Regions from separate parts of the Thalassospira sp. CH_XMU1458 genome, predicted to be linked through region 3. Evidence: predicted binding sites of a transcription regulator. Region 3 holds the regulator's gene; each other region holds the start of a gene.
What was found. Region 3 encodes PhoB, which activates phosphate uptake and scavenging genes when phosphate is short. Its sites were predicted from a motif close to TNTCATAAAACTGTCA; they were not measured.
Positions count from the first base shown of each region.

Region 1: WBY09_RS07515 (5'-nucleotidase, lipoprotein e(P4) family) is a predicted target of PhoB. The motif match lies at 1,378-1,393, and genes of this name have one in related genera.
Region 2: WBY09_RS08990 (deoxycytidylate deaminase) is a predicted target of PhoB. The motif match lies at 6,781-6,796, and genes of this name have one in related genera.

Region 1 covers NZ_JAYMDW010000002.1:30,610-40,594, reverse strand. Annotated here, with positions in the region: gene WBY09_RS07520 (DUF4336 domain-containing protein) at 1-335, shown strand, start outside; gene WBY09_RS07515 (5'-nucleotidase, lipoprotein e(P4) family) at 393-1,244, opposite strand; gene WBY09_RS07510 (acylphosphatase) at 1,416-1,730, opposite strand; gene WBY09_RS07505 (DUF1244 domain-containing protein) at 1,770-2,153, opposite strand; gene WBY09_RS07500 (HAD family hydrolase) at 2,146-2,880, opposite strand; gene WBY09_RS07495 (hypothetical protein) at 3,162-3,845, opposite strand; gene accC (acetyl-CoA carboxylase biotin carboxylase subunit) at 3,926-5,926, opposite strand; gene WBY09_RS07485 (acyl-CoA carboxylase subunit beta) at 5,948-7,480, opposite strand; gene WBY09_RS07480 (ABC transporter ATP-binding protein) at 7,831-8,796, shown strand; gene WBY09_RS07475 (diguanylate cyclase domain-containing protein) at 8,822-9,985, opposite strand, start outside.
Region 2 covers NZ_JAYMDW010000002.1:350,658-360,642, reverse strand. Annotated here, with positions in the region: gene WBY09_RS09020 (mechanosensitive ion channel family protein) at 91-1,071, shown strand; gene WBY09_RS09015 (DJ-1/PfpI family protein) at 1,270-1,851, shown strand; gene WBY09_RS09010 (ribbon-helix-helix domain-containing protein) at 1,970-2,284, shown strand; gene WBY09_RS09005 (hypothetical protein) at 2,328-3,311, opposite strand; gene WBY09_RS09000 (DUF2336 domain-containing protein) at 3,317-4,843, opposite strand; gene pyk (pyruvate kinase) at 5,207-6,628, opposite strand; gene WBY09_RS08990 (deoxycytidylate deaminase) at 6,914-7,387, shown strand; gene WBY09_RS08985 (response regulator) at 7,672-8,166, shown strand; gene WBY09_RS08980 (hypothetical protein) at 8,163-8,717, shown strand; tRNA gene WBY09_RS08975 (tRNA-Asp) at 8,981-9,057, shown strand; tRNA gene WBY09_RS08970 (tRNA-Asp) at 9,302-9,378, shown strand; tRNA gene WBY09_RS08965 (tRNA-Asp) at 9,624-9,700, shown strand.
Region 3 covers NZ_JAYMDW010000001.1:854,378-864,362, reverse strand. Annotated here, with positions in the region: gene uvrC (excinuclease ABC subunit UvrC) at 1-160, opposite strand, end outside; gene folB (dihydroneopterin aldolase) at 638-1,078, opposite strand; gene WBY09_RS03880 (SDR family oxidoreductase) at 1,179-1,949, opposite strand; gene WBY09_RS03875 (calcium/sodium antiporter) at 2,016-2,978, opposite strand; gene WBY09_RS03870 (cation:proton antiporter domain-containing protein) at 3,245-4,993, shown strand; gene phoB (phosphate regulon transcriptional regulator PhoB) at 5,074-5,772, opposite strand; gene phoU (phosphate signaling complex protein PhoU) at 5,790-6,512, opposite strand; gene pstB (phosphate ABC transporter ATP-binding protein PstB) at 6,535-7,338, opposite strand; gene pstA (phosphate ABC transporter permease PstA) at 7,340-8,689, opposite strand; gene pstC (phosphate ABC transporter permease subunit PstC) at 8,682-9,985, opposite strand, start outside.

The DNA of each region.
Region 1 (9,985 bases), on a different contig from region 3:
TTCTGGTGCGCGGCAGTTATTTGAACGAGGCGGTGTTTTTCCATCCCGCGTCCAAAACCCTGATCCTGACCGACCTGATCGAAAACTTCGAAGCGCCTAAAATCAAAAGCCCGATCTGGCGGTTTATGGTCAGGCTGTTTGGCACCATGGCCCCGCATGGCAGCACGCCGCGTGACATGCGCCTGACCTTTGCCGGGTATAGGGAAAGCGTGCGCAAGGCAGTCCACACCATGATTGGCTGGAACCCAGACTATGTCGTTCTGGCGCATGGGCGCTGTTATGACACCGATGCCGTGGCGGAGATTAAGCGCGCCTTTTCCTGGGTGTTGAAATAGTAAAAATGCAAGGGCGCCCCGGTCGGGACGCCCTTTAACGTAAGTACGCGGCAAGGGTTACTCGGCCGGGCCTGCCCACGGGGTCATGGCATTGAGTTTGTCCTGACGGCGTTCGTCGCCGGACTTGCCCCAATCGCCACCGAAGGCTGCTTCTTCCCAGGAACCGTAGCTCGGGTTGGGCAGCATGAACCAGCGTTCGCCCCAGTAATTGCCGTATTTTTCCATGACTTCGAGACGTTCAGCAATCGAGCCATCGATTTCATCAGTGAAGTCACCGAAATTGTCACCAAACTGCATGATCACGCGATAGTCTTCGGCCACAGCAGCCCGGCGCGGGGTTTTGTTAGAGCCCCATTCTTCGACTTCGCCGCGCAGCATGACATGCTTTTCATCCGCGTATGGGAAGCCATATTTCTTGAGGTTTTCGATGGTGGGTTCTTCTTCCGGTGCCTTGCGGTTCGAAACATAGAAGACTTCAACACCGCGGGTGGCTGCCGCCTTGGTGAATTCCAGCGCGCCCGGGGTCGGGGTGGAAATCATGTCGTGCACAAAGGCTGCCCAGGTTTTGGAGCTGTAATGGGTTTTGTCGGTGACAACCCATGCCTGATAGGCGGAGTTATCCAGAACGGTTTCATCAACGTCCAGAATGACTGCCGGTGGCTTGGTCATATAGTTGCCGTCCTGCTCGAGCGCTGCGGTCCAGCTGTGATCGCCAATGGCGGCATCGAGCAAACGGGTCGCACCGGCATAGACCGACATGGCGGTCGTTTTGTATTCGACCGAGGTCTGCAGCCACAGCGTGCCGTTCAGGCCGTCATTCTGTTCCGGCTCGGCCTGTGCGCCGAATGCGCAAAGCGCACTGGTCGCAACAATGGCAGCAACGCCAAATGATTTTGCGATAAAGGTCATGTGTAGTCTCCCTGTTGATTTCCCGACGCATTGCGTCTGACCATGCAGTCAGGATTTCATAACCATGCCACCGCAGTGCGATAAAGAAAAAGCCTTTTTCCAGAATCAATTGGAAAAAGGCTTTTGCAATCGGTTTAACAAAGCCGCCAACGCCTTGACGCACACTCTGTTTCAGGCGGTTGGGCGCTTCTCGAACGTGGCAAAGCCATCTTCAAGCGCCGGTTCTTCGTGAATGCGATCAACGCGCGCATGGGTCGGGCCATCGTGACAGGCGGTGATCATGGATTGCACCACCTTGGCCGGGCCGCAAAAGACCGCCTCGACCGAGCCATCATTGCGATTACGCACCCAGCCGGTCAGATCGCGTTTGCGGGCTTCTTCGACGGTCCAGGCGCGATACCACACACCCTGCACCCGGCCTTCGATCCGGGCGTGGACGGCGATGTTGCCATCCCCCGTTGACGGGTCGGGGCTTGTATCGGTCATGATCGGGCCTCCTACCTTGTCGATGGTTTTATCCCGGGCTTATTTAGCGCCGGGGATCTTGGCATGCAGGTGGGCGGTGTCCTGAAACTTCTGTTTCTGTTCATCCGACGCCGGCGCCTGATGATTATCCTTCCAGGCGTCATAGGTCATGCCATAGACGACTTCGCGCGCCCCATCATAATCCATGGCGACACCGCGTTCGCGGGCGGCTGCCAGATACCATTTGGCCAGACAGTTGCGGCAGAACCCGGCAAGGTTCATCAGATCGATATTCTGAACATCCTTGCGATCCTGAAGGTGCATGACAAGGCCACGAAAGGCAGCGGCTTCGAGTTCGAGCTTGGTTTGCGGATCAAGATCGGCCGCCGGGCCGTTGGCCAAGACGGCCTCGGTGGACATTTCAGAACCGGCGCAATCAGACATGTTCCATACTCCCGCTGGTCTTTTCGTTTTCGAGTTTTTCGATAATTCCGGGCACATGGGCAATGCTTTCAGCCGTGATGACCTTGTCATTGTCAATCTCGGTCTGATCGACCATTTCATGGACCCAGGTGATTTCATATGGAATGTGGATCGCGGTCGCGCCACACGCAAGGACCGGCAGAATATCGGATTTCATTGAATTGCCGATCATGATCGCCTCTTCGGGATCGACGCCATAGCGGCCAAAGATGTTGCGATAGGTCAGCGGGTCTTTCTCCGAGACGATCTCGATCCCGTCAAACAGGTCCTCGAACCCGGAGCGATCAATCTTGAGCTGCTGGGCGATCAGATCGCCCTTGGTAATCAGGACCACCTTGTAATTCGGGTGCTTGGCATATTGCTTGAGCACTTCCTCGGCCCCGTCAATGATCCGGGTGGGCGCGCGCAGCATGGATTTGCCGGTTTCGGCCAGTTTGTGGATATCCTCGGCGCTGATTTTGCGATCAGACAATTCGATCGCGGTTTCAATCATCGACAGGGTAAAGCCCGTCACGCCATAGCCATAGATGGAAAGGTTGGCCAACTCGGCCTGATAGAGACGATCATCAACCTGTTCGGGATCAACATAATGTCCCAGCATTTCGCGAAGCTGCACATGGGCTTGGCGGAAAAGTGGCTCGTTGTGCCACAGGGTATCGTCGCCATCAAAAGCAATCAGCTTGTACATTCTTAAGCCTCGTTTCTTGTTATTGGATGGCCGCAGGCACGTTCAATGCGTTGGCAGTCAACCTCGATGTTCACAGGGTATTACGGCCTCAATTCACGACCATATGGCAGTGCAAACGCCCCGTAAAGCCCCGTTATCTGTATTTAATATGCGTGAAACGGATCGGAAAGGCCTTGAAAACACAAGTGTTTGAACAGGTTATAGAAAAGGCGCTGCCGGGATAACCGGACAGCGCCATATTTGGAGCATTCAACTTCTGATCTAGGCTTCAACAATCTCGCCTACGCCAAGCGGATTGGAGAATTTAGCGTGTTTGGACCAACCTTCGCCTCTCCATCCTCACTTAGGTTCACAACCCTTAACAAACTCAACAGTCCAGGCCAGCGAGCCATTTCACCACCACCTCGAGGCTCTTCTTCGTGTTTCCAAGCTTTCGGATGACACCAAAAATGCACTGCATGGATACCGCTCTCCATTGCAATGTTGAGTGCGTTCTGCACAACCTCAAGGTATTCTTCTTCAGTAACTTCTGCTGAGACAGGTACTCTAGGCATTACAAACGTCAAACTCGCTTGCAAGTCAGCACCTTGATTCTTGCATGCATCAAGATCACCCTCCAAGAACCAACCTTTGATCGTGCCATCTCTAGTACCTGGCACAAGCAGCCGCTGCTTTGCTTCTATCTCCACAGTTCGTTGTCCCCGTTTTTGACAGATGTACAGATCACAACGGCCGTCGTTCTCTTCTTCCCCCACGTACTTCTTCGTCACATACTCTTCCATCGAAATCAAACCTGACTGCCAGCAGGCTGCTTGAAGGAAAGAAATGGTGGCACGTTCATTGAAATAATGAGGGAGCTCCTTCCACTTGAAGGCTTTCCCATACTGTTCTAGGTTTTTTGAAAACTGCTCAAAAGCGGGTTTCAAAAAACTCAATTCGCTTGAAAAACGCGATACCTGCCGCACAAATTCCCCCCTAAATAGAAATGCCGCGACACATTTAAAACATGTCGCGACACTAATGTCCCGTATTTATGAGGGGATGCTTATTCGTCTTTTTCGAACTCGATGATGATGGCATCGACCGAGAGGTTAGCGCCCTGCTCGGCGTGGATCTTTTTGACGACACCCTTGCTTTCGCACTTCAGGACGTTTTCCATCTTCATGGCTTCAAGAATGCAGAGCTCCTCGCCTGGCTGGACGGTCTGGCCTTCCTCGACCGAGACCTTGACCAGCAAGCCCGGCATTGGCGAGAGCAGGAAGTTTGACATATCCGGCGGGGCCTTGAACGGCATCAGTTTTTGCAGCTCTGCCACGCGTGGCAGCATCACCTTGAAGTGGCGCTGAATGCCGTTAGCGGCGAGTTTGTACCCCACCCCTTCGATATCGATCTGCACACAGACCGGGGCACCATCGATTTCGCCAACGAACAGCGGATCGCCGATCTTCCAGTCCGAGACCACGCCATAGCTGCGATCACCGATGGCGACAATGTAATCGCCGTTAACACCATCGAACTCGATATCGAACGGGGTATGGTCATCCCCGCAAACCGCGACCCAGCTTTCGGCGATTTCAAGCGGATGGTCACTGACCTGACCGGTGATGCCGGCATTGCGTTCGGCGTGGCGTTGATTGATGTAGGCCGCGACCACGATCAGGGTAGCCGGATCATCGTTGGGCAGATCATCGGCCGAGAAACCATCCGGGTATTCTTCGGCGATGAAGTTGGTGGTGATGTTGCCATCCTGGAAGCGTTTGTTGGCCATCACAGCGGCCAGGAACGGGATATTGTGCGAAATGCCACGAATGTAATAGGCATCAAGCGCGCGACGCATTTCGCCAATCGCCTGATCGCGGTTTTCACCATAGGTGATCAGTTTCGCGACCATCGGGTCATAGAACATCGAAATCTCGCCGCCTTCATAGACGCCGGTATCTACACGTACGGTGTCGGATTCCGCAGGCGGCTGATAACGCACCAAGCGCCCCGTGGACGGCAGGAATTCGCGGAAGGGATCCTCGGCATAGACGCGGGTTTCCATGGCCCAGCCGGTCAGTTTGACGTCATCCTGCTTAAGCGTCAGCTTTTCGCCATCGGCGATCTTGATCATCCATTCGACAAGGTCCTGACCGGTGACAAGTTCGGTCACCGGATGTTCGACCTGAAGCCGGGTGTTCATTTCAAGGAAGTAGAAGTTCTTGTCCTTATCGACGATGAATTCGACCGTCCCTGCCGAGCAGTAATCCACCGCACGTGCCAGTGCCACAGCCTGTTCGCCCATGGCTTTTCGGGTCGCGGGATCTATAAAGGGTGACGGGGCTTCTTCGACGACCTTCTGGTGGCGGCGCTGGATGGAGCATTCGCGTTCACCAAGATAGATCGCATTGCCGTGCTTGTCGGCCAGCACCTGAATTTCAATATGGCGCGGTTCTTCGACGAATTTTTCGACAAAGACGCGGTCATCGCCAAAGGAGCTTGCGGCCTCTGACGTTGCACGTTCGAAGCCTTCGCGGCATTCGGCATCGTTGCGCGCAATACGCATGCCCTTGCCGCCACCGCCAGCGGATGCCTTGAGCATTACCGGGTAGCCGATATCATTCGCGATCTTGATCGCCTCGGCGGTATCCTTGATCACCCCCATATAGCCCGGCACGGTCGAAACACCGGCGTCAGCCGCGATTTTCTTAGACGTGATCTTGTCGCCCATGGCGGCAATCGCACCATTCGGCGGGCCGATAAAGGCAATACCGGCGGCATCAAGCGCCTTGGCGAAAGCCTGGTTTTCCGAGAGGAAGCCATAACCGGGATGGACGGCCTCGGCGCCTGTGGATTTGCAGGCCTCGATGATGTTTTCGATGATCAGATAGGACTGATTGGACGGTGCCGGACCAATACGAACGGCCTCGTCGGCCATCTGGACATGAAGGGCGGCCTTGTCGGCATCGGAATAGACCGCAACGGTTTTGATGCCCATTTTGCGGGCTGATTTGATCACACGGCAGGCGATTTCACCGCGGTTGGCAATCAGGATCTTGCTGAACATTTTTCTGTCTCCCAATTTGTCTTACAGCGGAATGTTGCCGTGTTTCTTTTCAGGGTTCTTGGTGTCCTTGTTGCGCAGCATGCCAAGCGCCTTGCAAACGCGACGGCGTGTGCCATGCGGCATGATGACATCATCAATGAACCCCTTGCGGCCCGCGACAAACGGGTTGGCGAATTTTTCGCGGTATTCCTCGGTGCGGGCTTCGATCTTTGCCGGATTGTCCATATCCGCACGGAAGATGATTTCCACCGCCCCTTTTGGCCCCATCACCGCAATTTCGGCGGTCGGCCAGGCATAGTTGACGTCACCGCGCAGATGTTTTGATGACATCACGTCATAAGCGCCGCCGTAAGCCTTACGGGTAATGACGGTGACCTTGGGCACGGTCGCCTCGGCATAGGCATAAAGCAGTTTCGCACCATGTTTGATGATGCCGCCATATTCCTGTGCGGTGCCCGGCATGAAGCCCGGCACATCAACGAAGGTGACAATCGGAATGTTATAGGCATCGCAGAAGCGCACGAAGCGTGCGGCCTTTTTGGAACTGTCGATATCAAGGCAACCGGCCAGAACCATCGGCTGGTTGGCGACGACACCGACCGTGCGGCCATCCATGCGCGCCATGCCGATAATGATGTTTTTGGCGTAGTCGGCCTGAATTTCAAAGAAGTCGCCCTCATCGACGATCTTGGTGATCAGTTCCTTCATGTCATAGGGCATGTTGGGGTTTTCTGGCACCAGGGTATCGAGCGAGAAGTCATCGCGATTGATCGGATCTTCGCAGAGGCGTGCGGGCGGGTCTTCCTTGTTGCACAGTGGCAGGAAGTCCATGAAACGCCGGGTCTGAAGCAGCAGGTCGACATCATTGTCAAAGGCCAGATCAGCAACACCCGACACACTGGTGTGGGTCGATGCCCCGCCCAGCTGTTCGTGGGTGACTTCTTCGTGGGTGACGGTTTTGACCACATCCGGACCGGTCACGAACATATAGGAGCTGTCCTTGACCATGAAGATGAAGTCGGTCATGGCCGGGCTGTAAACCGCCCCACCGGCACACGGCCCCATGATCAGGGAAATTTGCGGGATGACACCGGATGCCTCGACATTGCGCTGGAAGACATCGGCGTAACCCGCCAGGCTTTCAACACCTTCCTGAATACGCGCGCCGCCCGAATCATTAAGCCCGATCACCGGTGCGCCGACCTTCATCGCCTGATCCATGATCTTGGCGATCTTGCGCGCATGCGCACCCGAAAGTGCGCCGCCGAAAACGGTGAAATCTTGAGAGAATACAAAGACCAGACGGCCGTTGATCGTGCCATGCCCGGTGACAACACCGTCGCCGGGAATGCGGTTTTCGGTCATGCCGAAATCGACGCAATCATGTTCGACAAACATGTCCCATTCTTCGAAGGAGCCTTCGTCAAGCAGTACATCAAGGCGTTCACGCGCGGTGAGCTTGCCCTTGGCATGCTGATTATCAATGCGGCGCTGGCCGCCGCCCATGGCAGCTTCGGCGCGCTTCGCTTCGAGTTTGGCGACAATATCCTGCATGTTGCGTTTTCCTTGCTGTGATCGGCCTTCTGGCACTTTTCGGCCCGGTATGCGCGTCTGGAGAATGAAATAGCATTATTCGGTACTGGAATGCCAATTATTTTTACTGTTCTGACAGAGCTCCAGAATAATCCCTAAACGCCTGATTTCCCTAACGTCATTTCGATATATCCGTGCGGGCTGAACTAAAGTCTAGAGCAGCATGGCCGCCCGTCCCCGCCGCTGGATCATTTTGATGCGCAAGACGTTGGCATTATGGTGCACACTGTATCCGCCCCTGATCCGGGGCACCCAGAACACGTACACCAAGCATACCTTTATCGCCTTCGTCACCACAATCGATTGAGCCCATGTTTAAATTCAGCCCGCGCAATCCGGAAAAAACCGGCGACGACCGACCTGCTTCGTCCCTATGGGGGTATGTCTGGCGCATGAGTGGTTGGCATCAGGTTGTGGTGTGCAGCCTTGCGGTGCTGGTCGCCGCCCTTGGCATTGCACCGATCGAGCTGCAACGCCGGATTGTCGATAACGCCATCACACCACAGAACTTTGATCTTTTGATCACTCTGGCCGCCCTTTATCTCGGCCTGATTATTGTCCATGGCGGGATCAAGTTCGTGCTTCGGATTTACGAAGGGTGGCTGAGTGAAAGTGCGATCCAGTATAACCGCAAGCACTTAACGCGCCTGCATGCCCATAACGAGGCCGGCAGCCAGGATGAAAGCAACGGGCGTGCGGTTTCGATCATCGGGTCCGAGATCGAAAAGCTTGGCGGGTTTGTCGGTGATGGCCTGTCACAGCCGGTGGTCAATAGCGGGATGCTGATCTTTGGCCTTGGCTATATGATCAGTGTCGAGCCGATGATTGGACTTATTGGCGTGATCGCCCTGATCCCGCAGGTCGCCCTTGTCCCGGTCATTCAGAAACGCATCAATGCGCTTATTGAAGCCCGCGTTGAGAAGATGCGCGATGTCAGTGACGAACTTTCGGAAATGTCGACCGACAAGGATGACGACGAACAGCTTCGCCCGATCAATAAAGGCATCACTGCATTGTTTGACAACCGCATGCAGCTTTTCGTTTTGAAGTTCGGCATGAAGTCGCTGATCAATCTTTTGAATGCGCTGGCACCTATTTGCGTGCTGTTTGTCGGTGGTTACCTTGTGATCCAAGGCCAGACATCGGTCGGTATCATCGTCGCCTTCATTTCAGGCTTTGACCGGATGTCATCGCCGATGCGTGAATTGCTGTCCTATTACCGGGTGGCGGCACAAGCAGCCGTGCAACACAAGATGATCGCGAAGTGGATGCAGTAGGCCTGAGAACGACCGCCAATCTTACCTAGCAGTCCTGACTTTGCGGGTTCAGGGCGTATCGGCCGCACAGTTCCCGATCAAGGGCACCGCATTCGTTGCAGCCGCCTTCGACATAGAAGCAAAAACGGTTACGCCCGCAATTCTTGGCGCGATAAAGCGCCTTGTCGGCATCGCGATAGATTGAGTCCGGCGTTCCGTTATGATCGGCACAGGTCGAGATGCCGATACTGATGCCAACATGGACTTCGTTGCCATCAATGATCAGGGGACGTGACACTTCCTCGATAATCCGTTGGGCCGGAATGGCGGCATCGCGGACATCATCCATCAATGGCAGGACCACGGCGAACTCATCGCCGCCAAGACGGGCGACGACATCGGCTTCGCGGCAATTGCGTTTGATGATTTCGGCGACTTCGACCAGAAGCTTGTCCCCGACCGGATGGCCAAACGTGTCATTGACTTTCTTGAAGCGATCAAGATCGAGCAGCAGCAAAACGATACTTTTTTCAAAGCGCCGGTTGATCTGAATGATCTGCGACAGCATTGAATTGAACTGATAGCGATTGGATAGACCGGTCAGTTGATCGGTCTGGGCAAGCCTGCGAATTTCGGCTTCGACCGCCTTGGTCGGCGTGATATCGGCATGGGTGCCCGACATGCGCAGCGGATTGCCATCCGCATCCCATTCCACGACCTTGCCGCGATCAAGAACCCATACCCAGCTGCCATCCTTGTGACGCATCCGGCATTCGCACTGATAGTGATCGGTTTCCCCCCGGAAGGTGCTTTGCAACGCAGCGTCGGACTTTTCGAGGTCTTCGGGATGGCAATATGCCAACCATGTGTCGATGCTTACGGGACCAAGTTCGTCGAGCGTGTAACCAATGATTTCGGCCCAGCGTTCGTTAAACCGGGTTTCGCCGGTCTGAACGTTCCATTCCCATGTGCCCGCACTGGTGCCCCAGATGATTTCATCAAGACGCTGGCGTTCCTCGGCCAGTTTGCGGTTGGCATCCTTGAGCATGCGTTCGTAATGTTCGCGCTCGGTAATATCGACATTGGTGGTGTGAATGTATTTGCGTTCATGCAGCTCTATCAGGCCGGCATGCACCTGCATCTTGCGGATTTCGCCATTCCCCAGGCGATGTTGAACGACAAATGACAACGCGCCATGTTCGAGAACCGC
Region 2 (9,985 bases), on a different contig from region 3:
AAGCGCACTCAAACCTGTAATGCTAATCCTCTCATACAGAAGTATGGTTGGCAATCAACACAATTATGACACGGAGCGGACGAGGTTCAAATGATCGAAACCGATGTAGCGACCATCACAGAAATGCTTAAAGGATTTGCACTGGGCTTTGGCCTCGATTTGCTCGGCGCTGTGCTGATACTCATTGTTGGCTGGTGGGTCGCCGGCCGGGCGGCTGCATTGGTCCGCCATTCCCTAAAGAGTACAAAGTTTGTTGATGCGACGTTAAAGCCGCTTGCATCAAGCATTGTACGTTACGTGATTTTGATTTTCGTAATCGTCGCCGTTCTGTCGAACTTCGGCGTTGAAACAACCAGCATCATCGCCGTTCTCGGTGCCGCTGGTCTGGCAATCGGTCTTGCCCTGCAGGGGACACTATCAAATATTGCCGCCGGTGTCATGATTCTTATCCTGCGTCCGCTCAAAATCGATGAATTTATCGAAGCTGGTTCGATTTCAGGCACCGTTGTTGAAATAACATTGTTTACCACCTTGCTCAAAACGCCGGATGGTGTGTTTATTTCTGCGCCGAACTCGCAAATCTGGAATAGCGCGATCAAAAACTATTCGCGCAACCCAACCCGCCGCCTCGATATCAAGGTTGGCATTTCCTACGATGACGATGTTGATGCGGCCCTCGAATTTCTTAAAAACCTTGTCGCATCCGATGAACGCGTACTGAAGGATCCGGAACCGATGAGCTTTGTCGCCACCCTTGGCGAAAGCTCGGTCGATCTGACCGCACGCGGCTGGGTTGCAACCAGTGAATTCTGGCCGACCTTCTTCGATCTGACCCGTAAATCGAAAACGGAACTCGAAGCGGCTGGTTTCTCTATTCCCTTCCCACAACGCGACCTGCACGTTATCGAAAGTGCAGAAACCGCAAGCACCGCAAAATCCATTGCAAAGCCGGCCGCCAAACCTGCGGCAAAAACTGCAGCCAAGAAACCGGCAACCCGTTCACGGTCGACCGCATCGAAAACGGCGACCAAAACCACGGCTGCGAAAAAGCCGACAGCACCCAAAAGCTGATCTTCTTTTTCACAGAACCGCATTTCGAAAGAGGCCCAGACGGGCCTCTTTTTTATTTGGGTGACAGACGCTACAACGTACACCACGTCAACTTCCTCGCACGTAGTACCCCGCTGTTACCCGCCCAGCTTGTATCAGGCGTATAGTTCCCTGCCCTTGCCCAAAGGCGGCAAATGAAAACAAGCGGGAGGATAAAACATGTCTGCGAAAAAAATTCTGATGATCACCGGCGACTATGCCGAAGATTACGAAACCATGGTGCCGTTTCAGACGTTGCTTGCGGTTGGACATCATGTCGACGCCGTTTGCCCGGACAAGAATGCCGGCGATACGGTTGCAACGGCTATCCATGATTTCGAAGGTGATCAGACCTATAGCGAAAAGCGCGGCCACAACTTTGCCCTGAATGCCGATTTTGCGGCGGCGCGAGCCGAAAACTATGACGCGCTAGTCATCCCCGGCGGTCGTGCACCGGAATATCTGCGTCTGAACGAAGATGTCATTCGTCTGGTGCGTGATTTCCATGCTGCCAACAAACCGATCGCTGCTGTCTGCCATGGTGCGCAACTTCTTGCAGCAGCCGATATCATCAAGGGTCGCAAGGTTTCCGCCTATCCGGCCTGCGCACCTGAAGTCAAACTTGGTGGCGGGACCTATGCCGACATTGCCATTGATGATGCCTGCATCGACGGCAATCTGGTAACCGCACCGGCTTGGCCGGCACATCCGAAATGGATGGCGGCTTTCCTCAAGGTTCTTGGCACTGAAATCAATTTGTAATGTATCGGCGCCCAAACGGTGATTGCGTTTGGGCGCCATTTGATCGACCATTGCGCCAAACAAAAAGAAAACCGCTGCACATCTCGTAACAGCGGCACAAACAGGAAAGGGCGTTCAAATGTGTCAGATTTATTCTGGAACTGACCCGGAACTTTATCAGTCTGTCAGCCGGTCTGTGCGGATCAATGGTGTTGTTACAAGCCTGCGCCTGGAGCTGCGTTTCTGGCAGATTCTTGATGAAATCGCCGCGGGTGAAGGTTTCAGCACCCCGCAGTTTCTCGGCAAAATCCACGACGAGGTCGTCGCCCAACGTGGTGACATCCCGAATTTCGCATCGCTTGTGCGCGTGATTTGTACCGTATATCTGGAAAAACAGGCTGGCCTGCATGTTCATGTCCCGGCAAATACCGCGACATCACAGATGCTGAGCTAACCACACGCCAAGCGCATCGGCAGCAAAGCTCAGGGCCTGAACCCTAGTTAAGCCAGGAAGAAAGTTCGCGCGTGCTGAAGCCGCCGCTGGTCATGATGCTGGGCGTCGCGTTGCGTTTCAAGGTCGGCTCGGCCGGTTTGATGATGCTGTTGCGGCGATGCATGCCCGTAGCCGCCCCGAAATCGATCTGTGACCGCCCAACAAGATCAGCCGCCGTAATACGCGGCCCGGATGCATCAGCATTGCCCGATGCATTGATCGGCGTTTGCTTGGCATGTGGCAGCTGCTGTTTCTGTTTTGCCTCGTAGATCCAGCGCAATTCCTGCTTCAGGGTCTGGTATTCCGGGGTATCGGGTGCCGAATTGACTTCATTGACGATCTGAAGCTTTACCATCTGCGGGAAACGATCAAGGCGTTCCAGCAGCATGAATTTCACACTTGGACGCACTGCGTCTGAGCGCATCAGTTTCATCACCAGACGGCGATAGATATCAATCCTAAGGTTGCCATTTGATGCCAGTTCGATGAATTCCTCGACAAACTCGCGCGCGGCCATCTTGCCATCCAGCAACGCGCGCAGGTTATCCCCCATCGCCCGGCGATAGGCTTCGCGGATCTCCACGACGTGATTGGAGGCGCGTGTGCGCACAAGATGGAATGCTTCTGGGCTGAATGCGTTCTTGGTCAGAAGCTTGGCGCAATCGGCAACCAGTTCATGCTTGGTTGCCTCGGAAACGACTTCAAAGACCCCGGTAATCAGTTCCTTGCATTTGGCATGCGGTCCCATACGGATCGCAGCAGCCAAGGCCATCGGGCTTTCTGGATCCCTGGTTGCGATCACGGCAAGGGCCAGTGGATCGTCATATTGCATCAGGGCAAGGTCGTTGCTCAGCAAATGTTCCGGCATCAACAGACGCTGCTGCTTGGCCGCCCCGGTCACGGTAAGCGGCTCGCCAGACAGATAGCTTTCCTTGATGGTAAGGGCATGTTTCAGCCCGTCATAAGAGATGCCGTGATTGCTGCTCATGGCACTCAGTCCTCTTTGAGACCTTTGGACCGCCTGTCAGAGACGAGCCCCTCGAGCCCGCCACTGTTGCGCCCGCTGCGCGGTCGAAGTCCCTGACCGCGCGACATGGTCCTGCCGCTTGGCTTTGCCGTCTGTGCAGATGCCGGCGCAGGTTCGTTTTCTTTTTCGACCTTCATGCGCGAAGCTACAGGCTTCATGTCGCTAAAGAAATCGATGTACCAATCCATATCGGCAGCTGCCATCGCAAAGCGACCACCGGCCGCCGGGCTTTCGATTGCCGATTCAGGGATACCGTTACTGATCTGCAAGACGACTGCTGCAGGTGCAGTCATCCCTGCCCGCCATGCAAGGGCTGTGATCGCCCGGGCACTGCCGGAATCAAGAATTTTGGAAACGGCGTTGGCGCGGATTTGCGCGTAATGGGCAAGTGCCTGCACCACCAGCGCATCATCATTGCGCGACAGGGCATCAAGCACATACTGGTCAATCGTCATCTTGGCATCTGTTGCCTCAATGACATCGTTGTCGACCATTTCATTGTCTGCGATCTCGACAACCATGTCTCTATCACGCGACGGCATCAGCACCCGGTTTTCAAAACGGGCCTTTTCAATCCTCTGACGGACCGACTGGCGCAACGCACGGGCAACCTCGGTCCGCATCCGGCCCTGCTCGACCAGCGTGTCAAACAGGGACGCCATGATGAAATGGGCAATGCGGCGCTGGGCCTGACGCGAAATTCGGTTCTGACCACCGAGGATATCGTTCTCCGGCGCCTTTGACTTTGTTGTCTTTTCAACGAAATGCGGCGTCATCGGCACAACGTTCCGCGGCGCGTCATCAGATGACAGCAACCGGTTCAACAAACCGCCCTTTTCCTTTTCCGCCTGCTGCTCGATCAGGCGGGCCTTGGCGGCGGCCTCAAGCTCGGCGCGTTCACGTTCGGCTGCGGTTTGAATGAATTCACCGCGCCCGCGCATGATATCAAGGAAGTCGGAATCGCTCAGAAGCTCGATATAATCGGCAATCGACACCCGGCCAATCGCCTGAATATCCTGACGTAAACGGTTGGCCGCCTGACGGGTCATGTACGGGGTATGACCCAGTTCCTGTTCGATCAGCGCAATCACCTGCGGGCGATAACAGTCGCCCATATTGGCAATCGCCGAAACGAACTCGTCAACCATTTCCAGTCTTTCGGACGGGCTCAAATCTGTCAGATGCCGACGCAGACGGCGCGCCACATCCATGCGCACGTCGCTGTCAAAATCAGGTACATCCTCGGCATCGTCCAGCGCGTCCAATTCAGACGAAAGACGGGCTGCGTGTTCAAGGGCCGATGCATCGGCGTTATTTTCGGAAACATGTCTGCGGGGAATCGCGCGACCCTGAACGCGACCTGTATCAGATCCAAACGTTTCAGGTGCGATGGTGCGAACAGTGTCGGCCAGATCACGCAGCTTGGCAGAGGCTTTATCATCAAGCCCCCCATCGCCCGCATTTTTCTGCCGATTGAACATCCAACTCAGCATTATCGCAGTAATTCCCCTGGTCCCGTGCCTGGCGGCGTATCGGCATCGACGTTGCGATGCCTTATTTTTGTGTTTTGTCAGAACAGCTTAACCCAAACTGACAGTGATACACAACCAGACAAGGCGTCTAATTTTCATAACCCAATCTCAAGGGCACATATCAACAGACAGAGCCTTGATTACAGAATGACTATCGGCGCAAAGACTCAAAAAAACATTAACGATACAGGGGTCTATGCCCCCTCCTGCCCATTGCCATCGAAAAACCTGCGCGCCGACGGACTTCTGGCAATCTGCGCAAATGAAAACGGGCGCCCCAAAAGGACGCCCGTCATCGAAAATCGTTACACGCACTCACTTGCGTTAATTATTGCCGACCCATGCAATGCGCAGAATATTGGTCGCACCCGGCGTTCCGAACGGCACACCGGCGGTGATAACAAGCGAATCACCCGGTCCTGCAAATTCCTCACGCTTTGCCACTTCGGTGGCGATTCCGACCATTTCGGCAAAGTTGGTCGCATCGCGGGTAAAGACCGGATGCACGCCCCAACACAAGGCCAGACGACGTGCGGTCTGAATCCTTGGGGTCAGGCCAAGAATTGGCACTTCCGGACGTTCACGTGCAGCACGGAATGCCGTCGACCCGGAAGATGTATAGTTAACAACTGCCTTCGCCCCGATGGTGGTCGCCACCTGACGGGCGGCTGCACTGATTGCATCCGGGGCGTTATGTTCCGGATCCGGGCGGTTGGCGTCACGCATCCGGTAATAAAGCTCATCCTGCTCCACACGGCGTAGGATACGGTCCATGATCGAAACGGTTTCAAGCGGATATTTGCCGACCGCACTTTCGGCTGACAGCATCACCGCATCGGCACCGTCATAGATCGCGGTCGCAACGTCGGATGCTTCGGCACGGGTCGGGGCCGGGTTGGACACCATCGAGTCAAGCATCTGGGTCGCAACGATCACCGGCTTGCCGGCTTCGCGGCACGCTTTGATGATACGTTTCTGCAGGATCGGCACATCTTCCGGCGGGCATTCGACACCAAGGTCACCACGGGCAACCATGATCATGTCCGACAGATCGACAATCTCATCAAGGTGATCAATCGCCTGCGGCTTTTCCAGTTTGGAAACGATGGCTGCACGGCCCTGAATGATCTTGCGGGCCTCGGCAACGTCTTCGGGACGTTGCACAAAGGACAGCGCCACGAAATCAACGCCCATCTCAAGACCGTAATCCAGATCGGCACGGTCCTTTTCGGTCAGCGGTGAGAGCGGCAACATCACATCCGGAAGGTTGACACCCTTGCGGTTGGAAAGCGGCCCACCGGTAATGACGGTACATTCGGCCGACTTGTCGTCGCATTTCTCGACACGCATGCGCAGCTTACCATCATCAAGCAGCAGGTTCGCACCCGGCTTGATAGCTGCATAGACTTCCGGATGCGGAAGCGACACACGCTTGTTGTCGCCCGGCTTCTTGTCCATATCGAATTTGAACGTATCACCGGCGGTGAGTTCAACTTCACCGTCGGCAAAGGTACCAACACGAATTTTCGGACCTTGAAGATCCATCAAAATACCGATCGGCCGGCCGAGTTTTTCTTCGACGACACGGATCGCTTCAAAACGGGCCAGATGTTCTGAGTGTTCCCCATGCGAGAAGTTCAGGCGGAACACATCCACACCTGTCTGCACAATTTTCTCGAGGATTTCTGGCTTTGAACTTGCCGGCCCCAGGGTCGCGATGATCTTCGCCTTACGTTGACGGCGCATCGGCTACTACCTCTTGTTATTCGGTTTACACGTGAGCCTTCCCGCTTCGGCCTGCATCTGCGGCGAGACGAAAAGGCGTCCTGATCTTTTCTGGGGGTACCCCCTTAATAATCAATCAGCCCCTATTTGAACAGGGACTTTTCATTAAATGCCTTTACAAAAATGTGATTTTTCGCTGGACAATTACAAGAAGCACCTTCTTTAAAGAAGCCGTACCGGTGAAACGTGCCGGTCAAAAACGAATGCCCAACAGACCAATTTTACGGCGCAGACAGGACCCTTTTCATGAGCAAATGGCACCACCGCTTTCTTGGACTTGCAGCCCATATTGCAGACTGGTCAAAAGACCGCAGCACCCAGGTCGGTGCGGTTGTCATCGGCCCGAAAAAAGAAATTCGTGCTGTTGGCTATAACGGGTTTCCGCGCGGGGTCGATGACGAAGTCGAAAGCCGCCATCAGCGTCCGGAAAAATACGCCTATACCGAACATGCCGAACGCAATGCGATTTATAATGCCAGTTACACCGGCACATCGCTTGATGGCTGCGCCCTCTATGTGACGCACTTTCCGTGCTGTGATTGCGCGCGCGCCATCATCCAGGCGGGCATCGCCGAGGTCTATGTCGACAAGTCAAAACTAACCCCGGACTTTCTTGAACGCTGGGAACAGGATATGAAGATATCGACCGAAATGTTCGAGGAGTCCGGTGTTGCCGTTAAGGTGATTGATGACGACGGCGTCACCAAGCCCATGAAATAAAAAAGATCTTCCTCTTTACTATTAAAAAAAAGGCCCAATATTGGGTGTGTTCAAACCGGACGCGAGCATCAAAAACAAAAAGACGTAAACGTCGTCTGTTCTAACTTTTCAACTGGCTTGGGGTCAGTATTTGTCAGATTTTCGGGCTGAACACAGAGTGGTTTGGCCTTGCTGGAAACCAGACAAAGGTATAAGGGTTTATACATCAGCAACTGGTTAGATTTGCTGCTGTATCCCCCTGAACAGCGACGCATTTCGTGATGATGCTCAGGAACCGAGGCCGGATGAACGCGAAAATAGACTTTAGTAAGATTAGTTTTCTGATCGTTGACGGGGACAAGATTTCAGCTCAGGTGGTCTATGACACGCTCGCCTATCTCGGAGCCAGTCATATACAGCGTGTAAAATCGCCGAATAATGCCTTTGACGTACTACGCACCGAAAAAATTGATATCGTGATTTGTGAATGGCGCTTGCGCGGTATGGATGGCCTTGAATTCCTCGATGTCATGCGCAATTCGACCAATTCGCCAAACCGGTTCATTCCGGTGATTATGCTGACCGCACATTCCGAGATGCGTTATGTGACGACGGCACGTGACCTTGGGATTACTGAATTTCTTGCCAAACCCTTTAACGCCAAGGCACTTTACAGCCGTCTGGTTTCGGTCATCGCCCGACCAAGACGTTTCATTAACACTGGAACGTATTTTGGCCCGGACCGACGTCGCAGACAGGTCCAGTTTGATGGTCCTGATCGTAGGAGCCTTGACGAATGACCCATTATGACTGGGGAAGCGGAGCCATCGTGAAGCCGGAAGAACCTAAGAAAAAGAAGAATGTGCAGATCATCCCTGCGCAGACCGATCTGAAACGCAAAGCTGTCAACTTCATCAAGGGATTTGACATCAACCTGTCACCTGAACAGCTTGAAGAGCTCGAACAGGTTGTACAGCGCAGCTCCGAGACCTTTGTCCGTGACATCGGCAAGGACCTGATGGAATGCCGCAAGCTGGTAATCAACGCCCTGCGCGACAAGCCCAAGCGGCCAGAAGCCATCATCGCGGCAAATGACCTTGCCTATTCGGTCAAGGCCCTGGGCGGCACCTTCCAGTATCCCCTGATGACCCAGATCGCAAAATCGATGGAAATCTTCGTTGCCGACCGCACCACCGCCAACGAAAAACAGCTGCTGGTGATCCAGCTTCACATCGACTCGCTTTATGTCATTCTGGCCGGCCGCGTGACCGGTTTTGGCTCAACCGTTGAACAGGCAACTGTCGCGGCCCTGACCAAACTGACCGAACGCTACGCCGAACCGCGCGAGTAGCCCCACATCTCTTGGCCGCAGACGATCTCGCTTACTGGGTAGCATTTCAGGATGCAGTCTCAGGCGGTGCTTATGCGCGCCCAGCAATCCCAAATATTCCCCTCACCTGCCCACCTTCGCAAAGCCCGACAGGTGAACTTTAACGTGCCCGATGCAGGGTCGGTTTCTACCGCCGGAAGAACGCGATTAAAAATTGAAAAATCATGGCAAAAAAGCGCTTGCACCACCTGTGAGCGGCTGCTAAAAACCGCGCCACGCACCATGCGGGTGTAGCTCAGTTGGTTAGAGCGCCGGCCTGTCACGCCGGAGGCCGCGAGTTCAAGTCTCGTCACTCGCGCCATTCCCTTCCTGATTGGGAATGACGTACAAAATAAGCGCCGCGATTTTTTCGCTGGCGCTTTTTTGTTTTTCACTCGCTTTTTACACATCTGCCCCACCCCGGATCGACCGCTTTTCGCTGCGAAACAGGGGTCGCATCGAGACTGCCAAGGACGATCAGGAGGGTAAAATTCCGGTCCGCCTTTTTTTTGCAAAAAAGCCCTTGCCAGACCGAACTACCCCTTATATAAACCGCGCCACGCCATGCGGGTGTAGCTCAGTTGGTTAGAGCGCCGGCCTGTCACGCCGGAGGCCGCGAGTTCAAGTCTCGTCACTCGCGCCATTCCCTCCCTGATTGGGAATGATGCACAAAATAAGCGCCGCGATTTTTCGCTGGCGCTTTTTTGTTTTTGACTCGCTTTTTACACATCTGCCCCACCCCGGATCGACCGCTTTTCGCTGCGAAACAGGGGTCGCATCGAGACTGCCAAGGACGATCAGGAGGGTAAAATTCCGGTCCGCCTTTTTTTTGCAAAAAAGCCCTTGCCAGACCGAACTACCCCTTATATAAACCGCGCCACGCACCATGCGGGTGTAGCTCAGTTGGTTAGAGCGCCGGCCTGTCACGCCGGAGGCCGCGAGTTCAAGTCTCGTCACTCGCGCCATTCCCTACCTGATTGGGAATGACGTACAAAATAAGCGCCGCGATTTTTTTCGCTGGCGCTTTTTTTGTTTCTAGGGCCAAACCGCGGCGGAAAAGCACCGCGCTACCCGCATGGGTAATTTCATCAAGACGTCACACAACCTTAAGAAATCCATTTTCGGGAAAGTTGTGCCATTTGCTGATTTAGACAGCATTGCTGACCGACTGGTCATTGATTAATCGTATAAATTATGCTCAGCTCCACATGCACTAAGCGAACCTGCAGGCCGCCCCGCAATTAGTCGGG
Region 3 (9,985 bases):
AGACACCCGCCGAGCCCGGCATGGTTTTCAGCGCATTTTTGATCGCCTCCACCCCGCGTGCTGCCCCGCCGTCGATTTTATCACCATCAAGCGACAAACCGATTTCCCGTTTCGGGGCATCATCCCCGGTCGGGTTTTCGGGGGAAACAGGTGGCTTCATCAAGGCACTCCGAGATCACGTGAGGCTGCTGCTGGTCAGGCGAGCTGCAATCGACACTAAAATACATTCAAAGTTGTGACAGCCGTCACAGGCAAACGCGAATTGAAACATAGCTGAAAAGATTAACATCGCAACCGCGCCGAGGGGAATCGCCATGCCAAAAAAGATGTCCACCAAGACTGTGGATAACTATGTGGGTAATCGGGGGGTGACTTCCTGCACCCCTTGAGAGTCTTAACGTTCTATGAAGTGCACAATTATTGAGCAAAACAGTTAAGTTATTGATTTTAAACAATAAAAATACTGTCAACGTGAAATCATTCGGTAATAGAGTCGTAAAAAATGAATATTTTCCTTTGAATCACATTCGCCAGATGCTTGTGAATAAGCACGGATGCGATTCGCACCAGAGGAATCACAGAGTCCCGTGGATTGGCCGTCTGAAAAAGTAAATTTTTTCGGGAAATTGCGTATCGATCAGCGCGCGATATTGTGGCGTTCGATTTCCACACCAACCGCAGCGGCATCTTCAAAAACGTCGAGCTTTTCAACCCTGACGATCACCTTGCGCACACGCGGGTCGGCAAGACACATGTCGGCGAGTTTTTCCCCAAGGGTTTCCACAAGGTTGGTGTGACCATCCTGGCAGATGCGGCGCGTGCCGACGACCAGATCCTCGTAGCTCAGCACGGTGGTGATATCATCATTCTGGACACCGTCACCTTCGAGCACGGCAAGGTCGAGGTTGATGCGCACGCGTTGCGGGGCTTCTTTTTCGTGTTCGTAAACACCGATGGAGGTGTGAATGATCATGTCACGCACGAAGACACGGCGCAGGTTGCCTGCACGATCTGCATGGGGCACATCGGCAAATGGCAATGTCGTAATTTTGGCATCCTGTTTAAGGCCTGCGGTCATATTCCGGTCTTCCTTGTGCTGCTTTGTTGCGGGTGCCTTAAAAATCACCACGCAATTCCGGCCCGATGTCTGGCAGCGATTTAACGATCACTGCCGGGCATCATTCGTTGGGCGCATCTTCTTCGCCACTGGGCGCCCAATCGAGGTGCTGCCCGCCGTCAAGCGCTAACATTTGCCCGGTGATGGCCGGCGCGGCAAGGAAAAATCGAACCGCGTCGCAAATCTCTTGCGGGTTTGTCCCTATTTTCAGGGGTGTTTTTTCGCACTGCGCGTCGAAATCTTCCTGTGTTTGTCGGCTACTAGGCAGTGCCGGCCCCGGCCCGATGGCATTGACGCGAATTTTTGGCGCAAGGGCCAGTGCCAGCGTCTGGGTCAGGGTCCAAAGCCCGGCTTTGGACAGGGTATAGGTCATGAAATGCGGGGTCAGGTTCCAGACACGCTGATCAATCAGGTTGAGGATCATACCCTGACAGTTATCTGGCAGATGCTTTGCAAATTGCTGCGAGAGGATAAACGGCGCGCGCAAATTGGTTTCCATATGCAAATCCCAGCTTTCGCGGGTTGCGGTTTGCACATCATCAAATTCAAAGGTCGAGGCGTTATTGATCAGAACCCCGATCGAGCCAAGTTGCCTGGTTGCGTCGGCGACCAATTGATGGGTTGCATCTTCGTTGGTCAGATCGGCCGAAACAACGCAGGCCTTTCGGCCAAGGTCGCGGACCTCGTCGGCGACAGCTTCGGCGTCTTGTTTGGAGCTGTTGCAATGAAGGGCGATGTCATAGCCGTTGCGCGCCAGATCCAGGGTCAATGCACGACCGATGCGTTTTGCCGCACCGGTGATCAGAACGGATTTCGGGAATTGACCTGTCATTGTTGCCTCGATCCTTCGCAAAGTGTGCGGACCGTCATGAGACGGCGCGCGAACTGATTGAACTGTCTATGCTACGACAAGTTGGAAGACATAGACCAGATAGGCAATCACGAATGCAATGCCGGTGATGCGCGAAATCTTACGCATGGCATAGGCAACACCGAGCAAGCCCACGGTTACCGCCAGCATGATCCAGATGTCGGAATTCATGATCTGTTCAGGCACCGGGATCGGTGCGATCAGCGACACACCACCAATGATCACAAGCAGGTTCAGAAGGTTCGAGCCAAACACATTGCCCAGTGCCACATCGGAATGCCCGCGGAAGGCGGCAACCACCGATGCGGCAAGTTCCGGCAGTGACGTGCCAAAGGCAACAAGGGTCAGGCCAATGACGGCTTCGGATACGCCAAACTGACGGGCGACCGAGACCCCGCCTTCAACCAGCCATTCCGCACCAAACATCAGCGCCACAATCCCGACGACAGTCGCGATGATCGGCCTGGTCCAGCCTTTGGGCTTTTCGCCGACTTCGTCGACTTCTTCTTCATGCAGGTGGCTGGCTTCGCTTGGTGAATTTTTGTCGTGCTGATAGGTGAAGTACCAGATGGCCGCCAACACACAAAGCATCACCGCCCCGGCCCAGCGTTCGATCACGCCAAACATGCAAAAGGCAATAAACAGGACCGTGCCCAGCAACATGGTGCCGCCATCACGCACCACGGTGACCCGCGAGGCCGCCACGGGTTTGAGCAAGGCAACGGCACCCAAAATAAGCAGGATATTGGCAATGTTGGAGCCAACAACGTTGCCCATCGCGATATCGGCCGTGCCCTTAAGCGATGCATTGAGCGAGACGACAAATTCCGGTGCTGACGTTCCGGCGGCGACAATCGTCAGACCGACGATCACCTTGGAAACGCCCAGCAAAAGTGCAAGACCAACCGCCCCCCTTACGATGAATTCACCACCTGCTGTCAGCAATACAAGGCCCGCGATGATCTGAAGATAGGGGATAAGCTGTTCCAAAATATCTGCTCGTTTCAAAAGCGATTAAACCGGCCCGGTGTCAGGCCCGCGGAAGATGGCATTTGGCAGCGCGAATGGCAAGTCATCAGGCGGTGACAATCGCCACAGCCCTTAATAGCCCGATTGGGTCGTGAATTTCGCAAATGCCACAAATTTACCCACGACTGGCAGGGTTATTTTCGTTATCGTTGTAATCTCGTTATTTTCAGGCATTTAGGTCCTGATACCCATTGATTATTTGACCGCCTTCCGGAACGAATTTCGCCATGCATCACAGCGTCCTGTTTGAGCTGTTTCTTATTCTGACTGCCGCAATCATTGCGGTGCCGATTGCGCACAAGCTGCGTGCGAATTCGATCATCGGCTTTCTGATTGGCGGGTTCTTTATCGGGCCGTTCGGCTTTGGCCTGATTTCCGAACGCGAAGACATTTCCACCGTTGCCGAACTGGGCGTGGTTTTCCTGCTGTTCATGATCGGGCTGGAGCTTTCGCGGGATCGTTTGCGGGTGATTGGCGGGCGGTTTGCCGGTCTGGGCGTTTTGCAAATTCTGGTGTCGATGGCAGCCCTTCTGGGGCTTCTGGTTGTCATGGAATTCCCGCTGCCGACGGCCCTGGTGATTGCAGGGGCCCTTGCGCTTTCATCGACCGCGATCATCCTCAAACAGCTTTCCGATGACAAGCAGCTTAATACCCGGTTTGGCCGTGCGGCCCTTGCCATTTTGTTATTGCAGGACGTGGCGGTTGGTCCGTTCCTGATCATGGTGCAGGCGGCAGGTGATGCCGGCACGGAAACCAGCCCGTGGATGAGCATCCTGCTTGGTTTCGGGTCGGTCGCGTTGCTGTTACTCGTCGGGCGGTATGTGTTGCCGCGTCTGTTTCGCTATATCGCGTCGCTCAAGAACCCGGAACTGTTTGCCATCGGCACGCTTTTTGTTGTGCTAGCCGCAAGCACATTGACCGAGGTTTCCGGGCTTTCAATGGCGCTGGGTGCGTTTATCGCCGGGGTGATGTTGGCCGAAACCGAATTCCGTCATCAGATCGAAGCCGATATCTCGCCGTTCCGCGGCGTGTTCCTGTCGCTGTTCTTTATGTCGGTGGGCATGTCGGTTGATGCCGACGTTGTTTATAACGAATTTGGCACCATCGTCATGTGGCTGGTGCTGTTGCTGGTGATCAAGACGGCGGTTTTGTTCGTTCTGGCACGCGCGATCCGGTTTGAAACCGGCCTTGCCATCCGGGTAGCCATGAGCTTGGCCGCCGGCGGTGAATTTGCCTTTGTGATGTTTGCCCTGGCCGCGCAAAATGGCGCGGTGCCGCTTGAAATGGCCGCCATGCTGATCCCGGTGGTGGCGATTTCGATGGCGCTGACCCCGACGCTTATCAGCCTTGGTCACAAGATCGAGGAAAAGCTTCATCCCAAGGAAGAAGACCAGCTTGGCAAGATTGCCGAGGAGTCCGAGGGCATCCACCAGCATGTTCTGGTGATCGGAAGCGGCCGTGTTGGCCGGGTTCTGGCCCGGTTGCTCAAGACGCGCAACATTCCGTTCCTGGTGCTTGATAGTGATGCACAGCAGGTTTCACGCGGCCGGGCAGAAGGCCTTCCGGTTTACTTTGCCGACGGGTCCAGACCGGAAACTTTCCGGGCGGCACACACGGATGAGGCAAAAATTGCGGTTGTTGCCATGGGGAACCCGCATGCGACCGAGAAGACGGTCGCCCTTTTGCGCCAGCATTACCCGCATCTGAAGATCTTTGCCCGCGCGCAGGACATCACCCATATCGGGCCGCTGTCGCGCCATGGGGCGGATGCCGCCATCCCGGAAGTTCTCGAAACCGGGTTGCGGTTATCCGATCACGTTTTGGCGGCGTGCGACGTGCCGCAGGAAGATATTGATGCCGAAATCGCCAAATTCCGCCGTGCGGACATGCTGTTGATGAACGAACTGGCGCCGCGCCCGCAGCGCAAACCGTCAGGTTCGGAGAATGCGGACAAACCGGCGAAGAAAAAAAACTGAAGACGTTACGGCCTTAGAACAAAAACCCCCGCGGCACGCTGCAGCGGGGGTTTTTCATTAGATCGCGTATCGAAACCGGCTTAGGCAGCGGTTTCAGAGTCCAGTGCATAGCCCGCCGCACGGACGGTGCGGATGATATCGCGCGTGCCCTTGACGTCATTGAGCGCCTTGCGCAGGCGGCGGATATGCACGTCGACTGTGCGGGTTTCGACATAGATATTCGGGCCCCAAACCGCGTTAAGCAACTGTTCGCGCGAGAAAACCCGCCCCGGATGTTCGAGGAAATAGCGCAGCAGACGGAACTCGGTCGGGCCAAGATGGATCGATTTTCCATTGCGGCTGACCCGGTGGGCGGCGAGATCCATTTCGATGTCGGAATAGATCAACTGCCCTTGTGGTTGCGCCGGACCGGACCGGCGCAAAAGCGCGCGGATACGGGCGAGCAGCTCGCCAATGGCAAACGGCTTGGTGACATAGTCATCAGCCCCGGTATCAAGACCGCGGATGCGGTCGCCTTCTTCGCCACGTGCTGTCACCATGATCACCGGCAAATCGCGGCTTTCAGGCTTGCGGCGGATCTGACGGCAGACCTCGATCCCCGACATCACCGGCAGCATCCAGTCGAGCAAAACCAGATCGACATGGGTTTCAGCCAGAATTTTCAACGCTTCGTCACCGTCACCGGCTTCGACAACCTGCATCCCCTCGCGTTCGAGGTTGTAGCGCAACATGGTTACGATTGCTGCCTCGTCCTCGACGATAAGAACCGTTGGGTCCATCTTCCTATGCTCCCGTGTCAGTCATTCGGTTCGACAACAGCGAAGTTCGCTGCGTCGTTTTTTGGCCGGTCAATCCCCGGCAGGTCTTCGCCCTTGATCCGGTAATAGATCGTTTCGGCGATATTGGTTGCGTGATCACCGATACGTTCGATGTTCTTGGCAATGAACAACAGATGGGTCGATGCGGTAATGTTGCGCGGATCTTCCATCATGTAGGTCAGCAATTCGCGGAACAGCGAATTGTACATATCGTCGACTTCCTGATCGCGTTCCCAGACCCGGTGGGCCTTTTCGGCGTCGCTTTCGATATAGGCATCCAGGACATCCTTGATGATTTCCTGGGCCAGCTTGGCCATGTTCGGGATCGCCTGAACCGGACGGATCGGCGGGATCTGGTTCAGCACCTGCGCGCGTTTGGCGATGTTTTTGGCAAGGTCGCCAATGCGTTCAAGGTCGTTTGACAGCTTAAGGGCCGTCACCACCTGACGCAGGTCATCTGCCATCGGCTGACGCAGGGCCAGAAGACGGACGGCAAAGTCCTGGACTTCCTGTTCGAGCACATCAATGCGCTGATCGGACAGGATGACTTTCTCGGCCAGTTCGGAATCGCGTTTGACGATGGATCTGATCGAGGAAATAAGCTGGCTTTCAGCAAGCCCGCCCATTTGCGAAATGATGTTGTTCAGACGGGTCAGTTCCTCGTCGAACGAACTTACGATATGGGTATGTTCATCAGCCATTTATGCGTACTCCTGGCGTCGCTTAACCGAAGCGGCCGGTAATGTAACCCTTGGTGCGTTCGTCCTTCGGGTTGGTAAAGATCTGATCGGTTTCACCGACTTCAACCAGCTTTCCAAGGTGGAAGAACGCGGTGCGCTGCGACACACGGGCGGCCTGCTGCATGGAGTGGGTCACGATCACGATCGTGTAGTTCGAACGCAACTCGTCTATCAGTTCCTCGACCTTGGCGGTCGCAATCGGATCAAGGGCCGAGCACGGCTCATCCATCAGGATGACTTCCGGGCTGACGGCAACCGCACGCGCAATGCAAAGGCGCTGCTGCTGACCACCGGAAAGACCGGTTGCCGGCGATTGCAGGCGATCTTTGACTTCTTTCAGAAGACCGGCACGTTCGAGCGAGGTCATGACGATTTCATCAAGCTCATCACGCGAATTGACCAGACCATGAATACGCGGGCCATAGGCCACGTTGTCATAGATCGATTTCGGGAACGGGTTCGGTTTCTGGAACACCATGCCGATGCGCGCGCGCAGCTGAACCACGTCGATCCGCTTGTCATAGATGTCGCGACCATCCAGGGTAACGTCACCTTTGATCGTCACACCGTCAATGGTGTCATTCATTCGGTTCAGGCAGCGCAGGAAGGTGGATTTACCACAGCCCGACGGACCAATCAGTGCGGTTACCTGCTGTTCGGGGATATCAAGGTTGACCTCATAGAGGGCCTGATTGTCGCTATAGAAAAGATCGAGCTTGCGCGCGGTCATTTTCGGGTTTTCGACCGACGGCTCCGCCGTCATTGCGCTCTGGGATACAGCAGCCATTTTACCACTTCCGTTCAAATTTTTTGCGCAGATACACAGCCAGTCCATTCATCAGGACAAGGAAGGCCAGCAACACCATAATCGCTGCCGAGGTTTTCTCGACAAAGGCACGTTCCGGGCTGTCTGCCCACAGATAGATCTGGACCGGCAGAACCGTTGCCGGGTCAAGCGCCCCGCCCGGAATATCAACAATAAAGGCCACCATCCCGATCATCAGAAGCGGTGCAGTTTCCCCCAATGCCTGTGCCATACCAATGATCGTGCCGGTCAGAATGCCCGGCATGGCGAGCGGCAAGACATGGTGGGTCACGGTCTGAACCGGTGATGCGCCAAGGCCAAGAGCGGCCTGACGGATCGATGGCGGCACCGCCTTGATCGCCGCACGCGATGCGATGATGATCGTCGGCAAAGTCATCAGCGCCAGCGTCAAACCACCGACAACCGGGGCCGAGCGCGGCAAATGCATGACATTGAGATAGACCTCAAGCCCCAGCAGACCAAACACGATGGATGGAACCGCGGCCAGGTTGTTGATATTAACCTCGACAATCTGGGTGAAGCGGTTCTTGGGCGCGAATTCTTCAAGATAGACCGCGGCCAGAACGCCAATCGGGAAGGACAATGCCAGGGTCACAAGCAGGGTATAGAACGAGCCGACAGCCGCGCCCCAGATACCGGCAAGTTCCGGTTCGCGGGAATCGCCACTGGTAAAGAAGCGGGTGTGGAACTGTTTTTCCACCGCACCGTCAGCAACCAGTTCGTTATACCAAGCGACTTCCTTGTCATTGAGGCGACGGTCGCCTTCGTCAACGGTGGGATCGATATAGCCCTTGTTGAGCATGTCGAAATCATCACCCGAGATCAGCCAGATGGTGCGCGTTTGGCCAATCAGGCTCGGATTTTCGAGAACCCGTTCGCGCAGATCATAAGATGCGCCGCCTGAAACGATGCCATAGAGATCACGCTTGTCACTGCGCGAGGTCACATCCGGGAACCGATCACGCAGCGCCTGTTTGATCAGAGCATCAAAGTTCGCGCGCCCGATCACGTCGGGATCGCCGGTCCGTTCCGGATCGATCACAGCCGGATCAAAGGTCACTTCGAGCTGGACATAGGTCTGGTAAAAGGCGCTGTAGCCTTTAGAGCCGATGGAAAGTGCCAGCGTGCAAAGCGCCAGCAGCGCCAAACAGATCGCAACCAGACCATAGCTTTTAAAGCGGCGTTCGGCCGCGTAACGTTTCTTGATGTTACGGGCGATTTTCGGGCTGTCCCAGTCAACCGGCTTGCGCAGATTGTCAGAGATCACTTTGGCCGCAGCTCTGTCTTCCATAAGAGATGCCATATCAGTCATATTTCTCGCGATACTTCTGAACAACCTTAAGGGCAAATACGTTCAGCCCCAAGGTGACAAGGAAAAGAACCAGCCCCAACGCGAAGGCCGAGAGGGTTTTTGCACTGTCGAACTCCTGGTCGCCGACCAGAAGCGTCACGATCTGCACGGTAACAGTGGTCACCGCCTGAAGCGGGTTCACCGTCATGTTCGCGGCAAGACCAGCGGCCATCACAACAATCATGGTTTCACCAATCGCCCGCGAAACGGCCAACAGAACCGCCCCGACAATACCGGGCAAGGCGGCCGGGAAAATCACCTGCCGGATGGTTTCCGATTTGGTCGCCCCCAATGCATAGGACCCGTCACGCAGCGATTTCGGCACCTGCGACATCACGTCATCAGACAGCGAGGACACAAACGGAATGATCATGATGCCCATGACAAGACCGGCGGCCAGCGCACTTTCCGAACTGACATCGAGGCCGAGCATCGCGCCATTGTCGCGCAAGAACGGTGCCACGGTGAGCGCGGCAAAGAAGCCATAGACAACCGTTGGCACGCCCGCCAGAATTTCAAGTGCGGGTTTGGCAACAGCACGAAATTTAGGCGCGGCATATTCGCCCATATAAATGGCCGAAAACAGGCCGACCGGCACCGCGACACACATGGCAATCAGCGTAATCAGCAAGGTACCGACAAACAGCGGAATCATGCCAAACGCCCCCTCGGACGCCACCTGATCGGCACGGATCGCGGTTTGCGGGCTCCATTCCAGACCAAACAGGAAGTCGAGCGGGTTGATCTTGCTAAAGAAATGCAGGGTTTCGAACATCAGTGAAAACACGATGCCGACCGTTGAAAGGATCGCAATCGCCGAACAGACAATCATGATCGCGCGCGAGATGCGTTCAACATTGTTGCGCGCGCGCATATCCGCTTCAATCCGTCGATAGGACAGGACAAGACCGGCAAGCGCAACCGACAGCATGACAACCACCAGCGCCGCATTGGCGATGGTTTGCAAGTTGGCAAGTCTGCGCCCGGCATCAACAATTTCCGGCGACACGGTGAGATGTTCACCGCCACCGGCGGCGATCTGGGAAATGCTGTTGAGCGCCAGCGACAGACGACCGGAGTCACTAACTACTTCCTGCGGCAGGTCCGACACGATCAGGGCTTCAATCACCGAGCCCTGGAACATGTACCAGATCAAAAGCAAAAACAGCGCGGGAAGCCCGCACCATGCTGCTGTGTAAGCCCCGTAGTGAACCGGCAAGGAATGAAGATTGCTGTGCCGGCCACCAGAAAGGGCAA